Regions from separate parts of the Synechococcus sp. LA31 genome, predicted to be linked through region 1. Evidence: predicted binding sites of a transcription regulator. Region 1 holds the regulator's gene; each other region holds the start of a gene.
The links. Region 1 encodes NtcA, which controls nitrogen genes in cyanobacteria. Its sites were predicted from a motif close to GTANCNNNNGNTAC; they were not measured.
Positions count from the first base shown of each region.

Region 1 (3,205 bases):
TGAACCTGCAGCAGCCCCTCCTGCTGGGCCACGAGGCGCAGGCTGCGCCCAGCCGCCGGCGGCGCCGCGCTGAAGGCGCGCGCCGCACCCCCGCGGTGGCCGGGGCGGGATGGGCCTCCGGAGCCACCGCTGGGAAGAGCTGCAATGCTCGCCGTCATCTCCGCTGGCCGCCGCGCTGAAACCTGAATGTAGCGGCGTCAGACCACAGGGCAAGCATTCACCACTACCTGTAGTGCAAACACCCGTACCATCGGAGCGCCGCTCACCTTGCTGCCGTTCATGTCCGCCGCCCCCTCCCGCAGCGATGGCCGCAGCCCTAGCGAACTGAGGCCCACCCGTTTCAGTTGGGACCCGATGGGATTTGCCCTGAGCTCGGTGACCGTGCACACCGGCCGCACCGCCGTGATCTGCAGCGTGTGCCTCGAGGAGAGCGTGCCCAAATGGCGGCAGGGCTCGGGCAAGGGCTGGCTCAGCGCCGACTACCGCCTATTGCCCGCCAGCACCCCCAGCCGCCAGCCCCGAGAGCTGATGAAACTCTCCGGCCGCACCCAAGAGATCCAGCGGCTGATCGCCCGAAGCCTCAGAGCCTGCTTGGACCTTGAGGCCCTGGGGGAGCGCAGCCTCCACATCGACTGCGACGTGCTGCAGGCCGATGCCGGCACCCGCACCGCTTCGATTACCGGCGCCTGGGCCGCCCTGGCCTTGGGCCTGCGGCGCCTAGAGGCCAGAGGCGTACTGGAGCGATCCCCACTCCTGGAGCAAGTGGCGGCTGTGTCGGTGGGGCTGGTGGATGGGAGCGGTCTGCTCGATCTCGACTACAGCGAAGACAGCCGCGCCGCCGTGGATCTCAACGTCGTGATGAACAGCCAGGGCCAGCTGCTGGAAGTGCAGGGCACCGCTGAAGGCGCACCGTTTTCACGCCAACAGCTCAACGGGTTGCTGGATCTCGCCGAAAGCGGACTGCTGCAACTTCGGCACAGCCAGCAGCAGGCGCTCGAGCAAGCACCGAATTAGTGTCAACCACTACAAGAGCCCGTCAGGGTGATCCGTAGGGTCCGGCACACATTGCCCCGCCGTTATGGTCGGCGCCCAACCAGGCTTCAGCCGCTACTCCCCCAGCCCCACGACTGGCGCCACCCCGGCCGCCAATACAACGCTGCTGGATGTGATCCGCGGTCTCAACGGCAGCACCACGGAAACGGTGGAGCGCGGCAAAACGATTTTCTTCCCGGGCGATCCAGCCGAGAAGGTCTACCTGCTGCGTCGCGGTGCTGTGCGCCTGTCGCGGGTGTACGAATCCGGTGAAGAGATCACCGTGGCCCTGCTGCGTGAAAACAGCCTGTTCGGCGTGCTCTCGCTGCTCACCGGCCAACGCTCCGACCGCTTCTATCACGCGGTTGCTTTCACGCGGGTGGAGATGGTCACCGCTCCCGCCACCTCAGTGCGCAAAGCCATCGAAATCGACGCCAGCGTGGGGCTGCTGATGCTGCAGGGCCTCTCCTCGCGCATCTTGCAGACCGAAACCATGATCGAAACCCTCACCCACCGCGATATGTCGTCGCGGCTGGTGAGCTTCCTGCTGGTGCTCTGCCGTGATTTTGGCGTGCCCACCAGCGAGGGGATCACCATCGATCTGCGCCTCTCCCACCAGGCCATTGCCGAAGCGATCGGCTCCACCCGCGTGACCATCACGCGCCTGCTCGGCGATCTACGCAATGCCGGGCTGGTGCAGATCGACCGCAAGAAGATCACCGTGTTTGATCCGCTGGCGTTGGCTAAGCGGTTCAGCTGAACGCTTCCAGCCGATACTGAATCGTCGTCGCGAAAGCGTGTGTCGGGCTGGCTGCTGATCCTGGCGTTGCTGCTGCTGGGTGGGGTGCTCTCCACCCTCGGCGATCGGCTTGGCTCGAAGGTGGGCAAAGCTCGCCTGAGCCTGCTGGGTATGCGACCCCGCCGCACCGCTGTGGTGATCACGGTGCTTACCGGCAGCCTGATCAGTGCCATCTCCCTCGGACTGATGCTGCTAGTGAGCGACAGGCTGCGCACCGGTTTGTTCGAGCTCGATCAGTTGGAGAGGCGCTTGCGTGATGGACGCGAAGACCTCGAACGCAGCCAGCGGGAACTCAGCGCAGCCGAACAGGACCGAGCACTGGCCCGCACACAGTTGGCCATGGTTGAAGACCAGGCCCAGGCGCTGCGCAAGGAGCTCGCCCCACTGCAGGCGCAACGCCGCCAACTGGAGCTGGAACGCGATCGGCTGACCCAGGAGATCGGCACCAAGGATGCCGACATCCGCCGCAACCGCGATGAGCTGGCGCGGCTCAACAGCCGCATCAACGCCGGCGCCAGGGAACTGCAGCAGCTGGAAACCAATTTGATCGCCCTGCGCCGTGGCGATGTGGTGATCAGCAGCGGGCAGCCATTAGAGATCGCCAAGGTGCGGATCGAGCAGCCCTCGCAAGCCAAACCGGTGATCGAAGCGCTGCTGCGCCAAACCAACATCAACGTGTATCAGCGGGTGCTGCCGGGCCAAGTTCCCAACCGCCAGATCCTGCTGGTGCCCCGCAGTGACATCACCAAGCTCGAAGGCATCCTCAGCAAGCCGGGTGACTGGGTGGTGAGCGTGATCTCTGCCGCCAACGTGCTCAAGGGTGAACGACAGGTGGTGGCCTTCCCCGACGTGCGACGCAATAAGCGGGTGGTGCAGGCGGGCGAGCAACTGGCCAGCACCGTGCTCGAAGGCGATGAGCGCAGCCCCGAACAGGTGCGCAGCCTGCTCAATCTGCTGCTCGCCGCTGCTTACAACACGGTGAAGCGCAACGGCAGCCTGGCCAGCGGGCTGCAATTCGATGCCGCCAGCGTGAGTCAACTCACCGCAGAGCTGACCAATCGTCCCTCCGGCCAGGTGGTGCAACTGCAGGCGATCTCGCGCCGCAACAGCGATCTGGTGGACCCGGTGGCTGTGGAGATTCGAGCAGTGAATCGTTGAGTCGCCTAGCCGCCATCGACCCGGGCCGCAGCAAATGCGGCCTGGTGCTCGCGGATCCGGAGGCATCGCGGGTGCTCGCTGCCGGCGTTCTTCCTCCGTTGCGCTGCCGCGAGCTACTGCTGCAGTGGTGCAACCAGCACCCCTTCGCCAAGGTGCTGCTCGGCGATGGCACCGGCAGCCAGCCCTGGTTGCCATGGCTGGCTGAGCAGCAGCTCT
Region 1 covers NZ_CP075523.1:1,883,579-1,886,783, forward strand. Annotated here, with positions in the region: gene KJJ24_RS10295 (cob(I)yrinic acid a,c-diamide adenosyltransferase) at 1-158, opposite strand, end outside; gene rph (ribonuclease PH) at 280-1,014, shown strand; gene ntcA (global nitrogen regulator NtcA) at 1,079-1,792, shown strand; gene KJJ24_RS10310 (DUF3084 domain-containing protein) at 1,832-2,989, shown strand; gene KJJ24_RS10315 (resolvase) at 2,986-3,205, shown strand, end outside.

Region 2 (3,205 bases), 750 kb from region 1:
TCGCCTGGATCTCCGACCTGCGGCTGGCCATTGGCCTGCTCATCCTGATCGCCATCGCCAGCGGCCTGGGCACGCTGGTGCCCCAGCAGGAGAGCGCAGAGCTCTATCACCGCGTCTATGACGCCCAGCCCTGGCTGGGTCTGCTCAACGGCAACGCCATCCTGCGCCTCCAGCTTGATCATGTGTATTCGAGCAGTTGGTTTCTGGGCCTACTGGCCTGGTTGGGGCTGTCGCTGATCCTTTGCAGCTGGCGACGCCAGTGGCCAGCGCTGCAGGCAGCCCTGCGCTGGATCGACTACAGCAGCCCGCGCCAGCTCAGCAAACTCAACCTGGCGGAAACCCTGAGCTGCAGCGATGCCAGCCAGGAGCTGCAGCGACTTGAGGATCTGCTCAGCCAGCGTGGCTGGCAGGTACAGCCCCATCCAGATCGTCTGGCTGCCCGGCGCGGGGCCAGCGGTCGCGTGGGACCGCTACTGGTGCATGCAGGTTTAGTGGTGTTGATGGTGGGCGCCGCCTGGGGCGCCCTGGCCGGCCAGCGGCTGGAGCGATTCCTTGCCCCCGGCAATGAACTCGAACTGGTCAACCGCCGCGGCGAAACCCAGCTCACCGTGGCTCTCGAGGGCTTCGGCATCGAACGCGATCCCGCCGGGCGACCTGAACAGTTCCGCTCACAGCTGCGCCTCCAGCCCGGCGACCCCAACGCAGCAGTCCCCCTGCCGGCAAGCACCGAGACCATCAGCGTGAACCATCCTCTGCGCTTCCAGGGGATGACCGTGTATCAGGCAGATTGGGCCCTGGCGGCCATCCAGGTGCAGTTGGGCCAGAGCCCGATCCTGGAGCTGCCGCTACAGAGCTTTCCGCAGCTGGGCGATCAGGTGTGGGGCATCGTGCTGCCCACCCGGCCCGACGGCAGCAACCCGGTGCTGCTCGCGCTCTCCAGCGAACAGGGCCCTGTCACGGCTTATTCCGCTGAGGCCGAGATTCTCGGCACCCTGGTTCCCGGCGGCGGACCGGCGGAGATCGCCGGCATCCCGCTGCGTATCGCCGGGGTTGTGCCGGCGAGCGGTCTGCTGCTCAAACGCGATCCCGGCGTGCCGTTGGTGTACGCCGGCTTTGCCATCGCCCTGGCAGGCGGTGCGCTGAGCCTGATTGCCACCCGCCAGCTGTGGGCCATCGCTGAACCCAAGCAGCACAAGCTGCACGTAGCCGGCCTATGCAACCGCAACCTGGCCGCTTTCTCGCGCGAACTGCCCGCTCTCCTGACCGAGCTTCAGCAGGGCTGACGGGTGCCGTGGGTGGCGCGGATCACCGTGTGCACGTTGCCGCGGGGGTTGAAATCAGCCTCGAGCTGCATCCACACCGGCTCGCAGGCGGCCACGAAGTGATCGAGGATTCGGTTGGTCACCTCCTCATGGGAGATGGATTGATCGCGGTAGCTGTTCACATAAAGCTTGATCGCCTTGAGCTCCATCACACGGGGGCCGGGCTGATACAGCAGGCGCAACGTGGCGAAATCTGGATACCCCGAAAACGGGCACTTGCAAGTGAATTCCGGCAGGGTGATGGCCACTTCATAGGCCCGGCCTGGGCGTGGATTCTCGAAGCAGATCAGCTCCGCTTCGTCGATAGCCCGCTCTCCGTAGAGGGGCGTGCGGGTCTGATCAGCGCTCATCGGTAGGGGGAACTGAGGCCTGGATGCTAAGCAGCGACCCACGGGCACCCGCAGCGGTAGCAAAAGCAACACCTCTGCCCCGAAAGCTGCGGCCTAATGGCGTTGCGAGGGGGCCCAACGGCCCGCTTGCACTCCCAGAATTCCTGAGAGACTGTCTCCGACCGCGCTTCCCCTGCCACTCCCGCAGCCATGAAAAAAGTTGAGGCCATCATTCGTCCGTTCAAACTCGAAGACGTGAAGCTGGCCCTGGTCAATGCTGGCATTGTCGGCATGACGGTGAGCGAGGTCCGGGGCTTCGGGCGTCAAAAGGGCCAGGTGGAGCGCTACCGCGGCTCCGAGTTCACCGTGGAGTTTCTGCAGAAGCTCAAGCTCGAGATCGTGGTGGACGATCCCCAGGTGGACACCGTGGTGAGCGCCATCCAGGAAGCCGCCCGTACCGGAGAAATCGGCGACGGCAAGATCTTCATCAGCCCCGTGGATTCGGTGATCCGCATCCGCACCGGCGACCGCGACAGCAGCGCGATCTGAGCGGGCTTCACGCCTACACAACCACCCTCAGACCTTGAGGGTGGCCTCCACGAGCCGCCGGATTGCATCCCCATCGGGAACCGATCCGGCGGCTTTGTGCTGATCAGCAGCTGGGTTCCCCTCGGCCACAACAGGCCACGCACCGCTGCGCAGCCACAGCAAATATTCGTGGTTCCCCGCCGGGCCGGTGATCGGCGAGGCGGTCACGCCGCAGGGGTGCCAGCCCTCCCCCGCCGCTGCGGCGATCACCCCCTCGATTGCATCCACATGGGCGGCGGGATCGCGCACCACGCCGCCTTTGCCCACACGCTCTTTGCCCACTTCAAACTGCGGCTTCACGAGCAGCAGGGCTTCGCGCCGATCGGGCTGCAGCAATCGGCCAATCGCTGGCAGCACTAAAGCCAGCCGGATGAACGACACATCCGCCACCGCCAGATCCGGCCAGGGATCGGCATCGCCGTAGAGGTCTTCTGGCTGCAGGTGGCGCAGGTTGGTGCGTTCCTTCAACACCAAACGCGGATCGGTGCGCAAGCTCCAGGCCGTCTGGCCGTAGCCAACATCCACGCCGTACACCCGCTGCGCGCCGTGCTGCAGCAGGCAATCGGTGAAGCCACCGGTGGAGATGCCGCCATCGAGGCACACCCGCCCTGCGAGCTCGAGCGGGAAGGTGGACAGGGCGCCCAGCAGCTTCTCACCGCCGCGCGACACGAAACGCGGCGGCTGCTCCACCACAAAGGGGAGATCCGCCGCCACCTCCATACCGGGCTTATCCAGCACGCGATCACCGCTGCGCACCTTGCCAGCCCGGATGAGCTGCTGCGCTTGCTGGCGACTCGTGGCCAGGCCAAGCTCCACCAGCTGCAAATCAAGACGTTGCTTGCGGCCCATCAACGGCGATGTGCTGATGTGCTGTCACAAAAGCACAGGGGAAACGGAACAAAAGCGGGGGCTGAACCCGGAATCAGGGGAACACTCCAGAGGATGGCGTTCAGCACAGGGGAGACC
Region 2 covers NZ_CP075523.1:2,635,950-2,639,154, reverse strand. Annotated here, with positions in the region: gene KJJ24_RS14255 (cytochrome c biogenesis protein ResB) at 1-1,283, shown strand, start outside; gene queF (preQ(1) synthase) at 1,271-1,672, opposite strand; gene KJJ24_RS14245 (P-II family nitrogen regulator) at 1,862-2,200, shown strand; gene KJJ24_RS14240 (TlyA family RNA methyltransferase) at 2,228-3,088, opposite strand.
Region 2: a site for NtcA is predicted at 1,729-1,742, ahead of queF (preQ(1) synthase). Genes of this name have one in related genera too.

Region 3 (3,205 bases), 370 kb from region 1:
CCTTCAGGCGCACCACACAGCGATGCCGGCTCGCCAACTGCACCAGAACCGCGTTGGTGCTCGGTTGGGGCACGGAGTGGTGACCGCGTCGCTTACCCACAAAGTGCTGCTCGGCCGTCTCGGGCACCAGCGCCAACACCTCCCGCGGCACGAGCGAGTCGTACACGAGGGCATCGCAGCTGCTCAGCAGCCGATGGGCCTTGATCGTGAGCAGATCGGGATCGCCAGGACCCGCGCCCACCAGATACACCTTGCCGATGCTGGACTCCGTCATGGCAGGTTGCGCAGCAGGGTGAACACCAGGTCTCGGGTGGCAGGGCGCTCGAGCAAGGCCGGAGCGTCGAAGCCCGCATCCTCTAGCTGAGCAGTGATCCGGTTGGGGGCCAACGCGAGGGGGAACGGGCCGCCACCAGCTCCGTCCACCATCCACTCACTGATCAATGGCCGCTCCACACGCTGCGACAGAGCGCTCAGATAGCGATCGGCCACGCCGGGGCGCAAGGGGTGGTGCAACACCGAACCAGAGCCAGCCGTAGCCACCTGGTGGCGGAGGTGCTCCAGCCACGCAGGCCAAGCCCCCAGAAACGGCAACAGCACCACCTCATGGCCAGCCGTGCGCAGCCGGGCCCGCAGGGCTGGAAGATCAAAGCGGGCATGGCTGCCGGGCGTGAGCAGCAACGGCACCACCAACAGCCGCTCTCCAGAGGGCAAGGCCACCGGATCAGCGGTGAGCGGCTGCACCCACACCGGCGCAGATCGCTGCTCAGCCAAGGCGCCCAACGCCTGCTCGAGCACGGTAGGAACCACACCACCGCTGTGGCCATGAACCACCACCAACAGCGACCAGGGGCCACGGCGCCGCAGGTTCCGTAGCAACGGCCACCACTCCCTGGAGCCGTGGACTGGTGAAGTCGGCACATCGCCTGTCATGCCTTCACCATGCCATCGCAGCGCCCCATCCCCAGCTCGAGACGCAGCCGCACCGCTCGGCCGCAAAGCAGGAGCACTCGCCGCTCCAGCGAGCGGTTCAACGCCGACACCACCGACACACGCTGGCGCCGCGAGCTGGATGCCGATCTGATGGCGATGGGCCGGGTCTGGCAGATGATCCGCTACGGCGCTGTGCGGATGCTCGGCGAAATCGGCCGTCAATACTGAAGATCGGCTCACCACGAGCATCTGAGAACCGCATCATCAACTCGGATGACGCGCCCTTCTCAAGTAGCGGTTGACACCATTCGCCAAGCCCACGACATTCGTAGCAACAGCAACAAACGCCCTGCCGGCAGGAATGGCTTAATCACACCAACCAAGCCGTGCTGTTCGTTCTGAAGCGGCCTGGAGACAGCGCATCCCCATGCAGCGCGCCGAACCGTCTCTCGGTTCGAGCCCGACAACGCTGGCTCCAGTTCCACTCAGACCATTTCCTCAACAGCAGCCATGGTGGTTAGCCCATCCATCACTGACGAGTCCCCTCAACCCGGCGCCTTGGCGTCTTGGCTCGAGGGCAAAAAACTCAACAAGATCGAGCAGAACAAAGCCGCGAAAGACGGTCTGCTCGTGGGCAGCGAGATCGAACGGTTTGCCCAGCTCGGCTGGGAAAACGTCGATGAGACCGACCTCCAACTTCGGCTCAAGTGGTACGGAATGTTCTGGCGCCCGAAAACGCCAGGGCTGTTCATGCTGCGGCTGCGCGTGCCCAATGGTGCGATCAGCGCCGAACAACTGCGCGTGGTGGGCGGCATCGTGGCCCGCTACGGCACGAACGGCAGTGCCGATATCACCACCCGCCAGAACATCCAGCTGCGCGGTGTTCTGCTGGAGGATCTCCCCGAGATTCTGAGCCGTCTGCAGGAGGTGGGGCTCACCACCATCCAATCCGCCTTCGACAACCCCCGCAACGTGACCGGCAATCCCATTGCCGGCATCGACCCCCACGAAATCGTGGACACGCGGCCTTACACGGTTGAGCTGGAGAACTACCTCACCAACAACCGCGCCGGCAATCCGGAATTCTCCAACCTGCCGCGCAAGTGGAACACCGCTGTTGCCGGAGCTCGCGACAACTTCCTGCTCCACAACGACATCGTGTTCCACCCGGTGGAGCGCAACGGTGAACTGGGCTTCGGGGTGTGGATCGGCGGCATTCTCTCCTCGCAGATGAATGCCTACGCCATTCCCCTCAACGCCTGGGTTCGCCCCGATCAGATCTGCGCCATCACCGGAGCGGTGATCAAGATCTGGCGCGACAACGGCGAGCGCGACAAGCGCCCCAAAGGCCGCTTCCGCCTGTATCTCGATCAGGTTGGGCTCGACGCCTTCCGTTCGATGGTGGAAGAGCGCTTCGGCCCGCTCACCCCGGACCCGGGCTCGGTGTTTGATCACGAACCCCGCAGCCACTACGGCATTCATGCCCAGAAGCAGGAAGGCCTGCACTACGCCGGCCTGCACGTGCCGGTGGGTCGCCTCAAGGCCGACGACTTCCAGGATCTGGCGGGGCTTGCGGAACGCTATGGCGACGGCGACATCCGCCTCACCGAAGACCAGAACGTGATCCTCAGCGGGATCGCCTCCGAGCAAATCCCTGCCTTGCAGGCCGAGCCACTGCTGCAGCGCTTCAGCCTGGCCCCGAGCCACTTGGCGGCCGGCACCGTGAGCTGCACGGGCAACACCTACTGCAGCTTCGCCCTCACCAACACCAAGGATCAGGCCCTCGCCGCCGCCGAAGAACTCGACCGCGAGCTGGAGCTGCCCGAGGAGCTGAAGATCCATTGGACCGGCTGTCCCAACACCTGCGGCCAGGCCTACATGGGGGCCATTGGCCTCACCGGCACCAAAGCCCGCAACCCTGAGGGCGGCATGGGCGAGGGCTACGACATCACCATCGGTGGATCCCAGGGGGCCAACCCTCAGATCGGCGAGTTGCACCGCAAAGCCGTACCCGCCAGCGAGGTGAAACAGGTGCTCAAGGAGCTGCTGATCGAGCAGTTCGGCGCCAAGCCGCGCCAGCACTGATCGGTCCTGGTGCGCAGATCACGGCCGCGGCGCTGCTCTTTTGAAGCCCGGCTCCCTTGCCTGCCGCACCCCCATCCTCCACACGCCATGCCTTCCTCCAACCAACGCGATCTCTTCTCTCGCTTTGTGAACTGGCTCAGCAGCAGCGGCCAGGACACTCCCCCGATCAGCCGCAACAGCCGCGATCTCT
Region 3 covers NZ_CP075523.1:2,254,479-2,257,683, reverse strand. Annotated here, with positions in the region: gene cobA (uroporphyrinogen-III C-methyltransferase) at 1-274, opposite strand, end outside; gene KJJ24_RS12245 (CbiX/SirB N-terminal domain-containing protein) at 271-930, opposite strand; gene KJJ24_RS12240 (hypothetical protein) at 940-1,158, shown strand; gene KJJ24_RS12235 (ferredoxin--nitrite reductase) at 1,441-3,015, shown strand; gene KJJ24_RS12230 (ferredoxin--nitrite reductase) at 3,103-3,205, shown strand, end outside.
Region 3: a site for NtcA is predicted at 1,222-1,235, ahead of KJJ24_RS12235 (ferredoxin--nitrite reductase). Genes of this name have one in related genera too.